2 regions of the Actinacidiphila sp. bgisy144 genome follow, and region 1 is predicted to be linked to the other one. Evidence: riboswitches for the same ligand, from Rfam matches in the RefSeq annotation. Region 1 holds a riboswitch; the other holds the start of a gene.
What was found. A riboswitch is a leader RNA that binds a small molecule or an ion and turns the genes downstream of it on or off. The one in region 1 is predicted to bind S-adenosylmethionine.
Positions count from the first base shown of each region.

Region 2: linked by a shared signal. The riboswitch ahead of AC3EVP_RS33560 (putative leader peptide) and the one ahead of AC3EVP_RS25105 (aminotransferase class V-fold PLP-dependent enzyme) in region 1 are both predicted to bind S-adenosylmethionine.

Region 1 is NZ_JBYIRM010000023.1:138,245-140,438, forward strand. It holds gene AC3EVP_RS25105 (aminotransferase class V-fold PLP-dependent enzyme) at 1-1,337, opposite strand, end outside; SAM riboswitch class IV at 1,583-1,700, opposite strand; gene trpD (anthranilate phosphoribosyltransferase) at 1,784-2,194, opposite strand, start outside.
Region 2 is NZ_JBYIRM010000044.1:21,721-23,914, reverse strand. It holds gene AC3EVP_RS33565 (amino acid ABC transporter permease) at 1-309, opposite strand, end outside; SAM riboswitch class IV at 882-996, shown strand; gene AC3EVP_RS33560 (putative leader peptide) at 1,033-1,176, shown strand; gene AC3EVP_RS33555 (LLM class flavin-dependent oxidoreductase) at 1,475-2,194, shown strand, end outside.

The DNA of each region.
Region 1 (2,194 bases):
GTGCGGTAGCTCCATGCGGCGCCCTCGCGGACGAGGGTGCCGACGGCCCCGAGGAAGCGGTCGATGTGCTCCTGGGGGGTGCCCGCGCCGAAGCTGACCCGGACGGCGTTCAGGGAGCGCTCACCGGGCTCGGCGTCGGGGGCGCCGCACTCCCCCGGCTCGTCCGGCTCCGTGTCCAGGAGGGTCCGCACCAGCGGGTGCGCGCAGAACAGCCCGTCCCGTACACCGATCCCGTACTCCGCCGAGAGCGCCGCAGCGAAGTGCGAGGAGTTCCAGCCGCGCACGACGAAGGAGAGCACGCCGACCCGGGCCGAGCCGGACCCGAACAGCGAGAGCACCCGCACCTCGGGGAAGGCGGCGAGGCCGTCCCGCAGCCGGGCGAGCAGTTCACGCTCACGGGTGACAAGGGTGTCGAAGCCCGCCTCGGTGAGCGCCTTGCACGCCGACGCGATGGCGTAGGCGCCGATCACGTTCGGCGAGCCGGCCTCGTGCCGGGCGGTGCCGGAGTGCCACTCCACGGACAGCTCGTCACCGGAGCGGGCGACCTTGCGGGTGGCGCCGCCCCCGGCGAGGTACGGCTCGGCGTCCCGCAGCCAGTCGGCCCGCCCGGCGAGCACCCCGGCGCCGAACGGCGCGTACAGCTTGTGCCCGGAGAAGGCCACCCAGTCGACGTCGAGCGCGGTGATGTCCACCGGGTGGTGCGGGGCGAGCTGGGCGGCGTCCAGCACGATCCGGGCGCCGTGCCGGTGTGCGGCGGCCGCCAGTTCGCGCACCGGCCAGATCTCGCCGGTGACGTTGGACGCGCCGGTCACACAGACCAGCTTCGGGCCCTTGGGGGCGCCGTGCAGCGCCACGTCCAGGGACGCGACGGCCTGCTCCGGGGTGCGCGGCGCGGGCAGATACACGACCTGCCCGCCGTCGACGCGCTGCCAGGGCAGCAGGGCCGCGTGGTGCTCGGTGTCGAAGACGTAGACGCGGGTCCCGGCCGGGAGGGCGGCGGCCAGCAGGTTGAGCGAGTCGGTGGTGGAGCGGGTGAAGATCAGCTCGTCGTCCGGGCGGCAGCCCAGGAACTCCGCGACGGTCTCGCGGCTCTGCTCGAACAGGTCGGTCGACAGCTGCGAGAGGTAGCCGGCACCGCGGTGCACGCTGCCGTAGTACGGCGCGTAGGCAGCGACGTCGTCCCACACCCGCTGGAGCGCGGGGGCGCTCGCGGCGTAGTCGAGCGCGGCGTACCCCACTTCCCCACCGGTGACGAGCGGCACCCGCACGTCCCGGCCGAGCACGGGCAGCGGGGCGGACGTACAGGTGGGGCAGTCGGCGTCGGCGCCTTCGCTGATGGCGGTGGCGGTGGCGGCGACCCCGACCGTGCTCTTGGCGGTGCTGGTGGTGCTGGTGCGGGCGGCGGAGGTGGCGGCGGTGGTCAAGGCGAACTCCCGGCGGAAGGCAGGCGAAAGCACCACGAAGCGGCGGCCGGGAACGGCCGCGCGGACGGCGCGGTGCAGAGGTGATCGGGCGGAATTGCTGGTGGCAGAACCGGGGCCGACAGGCCCTAACGCATTCGCTTGCTCATGAAAGAACTCCCCAGTCCGGCTTGCTGTGAGCCTCGCTGCATCACAGCCTGGTCATCACCCGGGGCACCCCGCCTCGGACGGAGGGTTGCCGGACAGCGAGCCGGGGCCTTTGCGCTGTCACTCGTGACCTGGGACAAGATTGTGCCATACGGCGGCGCGGGCGCAAGACCCCGTCCGGAAAGTGGACGGCGCCGTGCGCCCGCGCCTCTTCGCTACGCCCGGGTCGCCGCCACCCAGCGCTCCAGGACGCCCTCGGCCGCGCCCGAGTCGATCGACTCCGCCGCCCGGACCAGGCCGGCGCTGATCCGCTCCTCCAGGGTGCCGCCGCCGGTGACCCCCAACGCGGTCAGCGTCGCCGCGGAGTTGAGCAGCACCGCGTCCCGCACCGGCCCGCGCTCACCGGCGAGCAGCCGCCGGGCCACCTCCGCGTTGTACCCGGCCTCGCCGCCGCGCAGCGCCTCCACCGGCACCAGCTCCAGGCCGACGTCCCGCGGGTCGAACCCGGTGTGCTCCACCTTGCCGTCCTTGACCACCCACACCTGCGAGGTCGCGGTAGTGGTCAGCTCGTCCAACCCGTCGTCACCGCGGAACACCAGCGCCGACGAACCGCGTTCGGCGAGCAC
Region 2 (2,194 bases), on a different contig from region 1:
GAAGAGCACCAGCAGCACCGCCGCCGAGAGCCACTGCCCCGGCCGCCGCAGCGGCACGATCCGGGCGGCGAGCAGCGAGGCGTCGGCCGGGCGGACGTCCAGCGCGCGGACCTCCGGGGACGGCGGCCGGTCGGCCTTCGGCGCAGCGGGCTGACCGGACGCGGACGTGGTGGGCCGGTCGGACGTGGTGGGCCGGTCGGACGCCGGCCGGCCCGCGTCCGCGGGTTTGCCGGGCGCGGTCGGGTCGGGCGGGGGCGGCGGGTGGCCGGGGGCGGCGGTGACCGGCCCGGAGGTGTCGTGCTGGGGCATCGTCGGGGTTCCCGTCTCGTCGGGGAGCGCGGCGGCATCCGGGCATGGCGGCCCCGCGCGGGGCCGGCCGGCCGGGCGGGGCCACCGGGGAGGAGGGCAGGGGCGGGCGGGAGTTCAGCCGGCCGCGCACGCCGGGGAGTGAGCCGCGGCACCGATGGCGCGGCGGTGGGAAAGCGGGAGGTGCGGGAGGTGCGGAAGGAACGGCGGCGGGCCGTCAGCGGGCCGCGGGCGTCCCCGGACACAGGGCGCTGCACACGCGGAGCAGGTCGACATGGCGCCGGACCACCCGGGTCCGGGCGAAGCCGCGGGGACACTGCGCCAGGCCGCGTCGGTCTGCGTCCATGCCCGTCCCCTCGCTGTCTTCGGCGCTGTGGGCGCCGGGCCTGACGGCCGGTGGTACGACCGCGGACACCGGTCGTGGCGGGCCGCGTGACACCGGGCCCGTGCCCTCAGCACGTTAACCGCAGGGCGGCGGCCGGGCAATCCCCCTCGGCGCCCGCCGGATGTGGCGCGGATCGCGTCCGGCGAGGGGGGATTGTGTTCGAACACGGCACCGAGTTACCGTGCTTGCAGGTCATGAGCGTCAGCAACCAAGGCCCTGGCCGGCTGACCGGCAACCCTCCGTCGCGGTGGGGTGCTCCAGGTGACGACCCGGCGGAGCCGACGGCGGCTCGGCAAGCGCGAGCTCGGCAGGCGTGGGCCGATCGAGGCGGGAGGTGCGAAGTGCGCGGCGACAGCGAGCAGTCGACGCCCCCCGGCGTACCCGGCCTCGTCACGTACTCGCGCCGCCACATCGACCTCCAGCGCGTCGCCGGCGCCCTGTGTCCGGGCACACCGACGGCCCGGCTGCCGCGTACCGCCGGCTGAGCCCGCTCCACCCCCCGCTTCACCCTGGCGCCCTGCGCGCATCCTCCGTCCTTCCGCCGGCCCACCCGGGGACGACGCCGTTCCCGGTGCGGGCCCGTCCGGTTCCCTCCGGCCTGCCCGCCGCCGGCCCCGCGGCCGCCGGTCCGCCGCGTGCGGAGGGGACCTGCGGCCCGGCGCCCCCCGTAGGCACCCGATCCCGTACGCACTCCGATCCGTACGCACCCCGATCCGTCCACACCCCGACCTCCATGCCCCGGCCGTTCGCCCGCGGCCCGTCCGAGCAGGAAGCGGTACGTCCATGTCCCGATCCACCACCCCCCTCCACCTCGCGGTCGCCCTCGACGGCGCCGGCTGGCACCCCGCCGCCTGGCGCGAGCCCGACGCGCGGCCGGCCGAGCTGTTCACCGCGCGCTACTGGGCCGACCTGGCCGCCGAGGCCGAACGCGGCCTGCTGGACCTGCTCACCATCGAGGACTCCCTCGGCCTCCAGTCGTCCCTGCCCACCGGCCCCGACGAGCGGACCGACCAGGTGCGCGGCCGGCTGGACGCGGTGCTGACCGCCGCCCGGATCGCACCGCTGACCCGGCACATCGGCCTGCTGCCGGTCGCGGTGGTCACCCACACCGAGCCGTTCCACCTGTCGAAGGCGATCGCCACCCTCGACTACGTCAGCACCGGCCGCGCCGGGGTCCAGGTGCGGGTGTCCGCCCGGCCCGACGAGGCCGCGCACTTCGGCCGCCGCACCCTGCCCGGGCTGTCGCTCGACGCGCTGGACACCCCGGACGGCAGGGCGCTGCTGGCCGAACTGTTCGGCGAGGCCGCCGACTACGTCGAGGTGGTGCGGCGGCTGTGGGACAGCTGGGAGGACGACGCGGAGATCCGCGACGTGGCCACCGGCCGCTTCATCGACCGCGACAAGCTGCACTACATCGACTTCGAGGGACCGCACTTCAGCGTCAAGGGGCCCTCCATCACCCCGCGCCCGCCGCAGGGCCAGCCGCTGGTGGCAGCGCTCGCG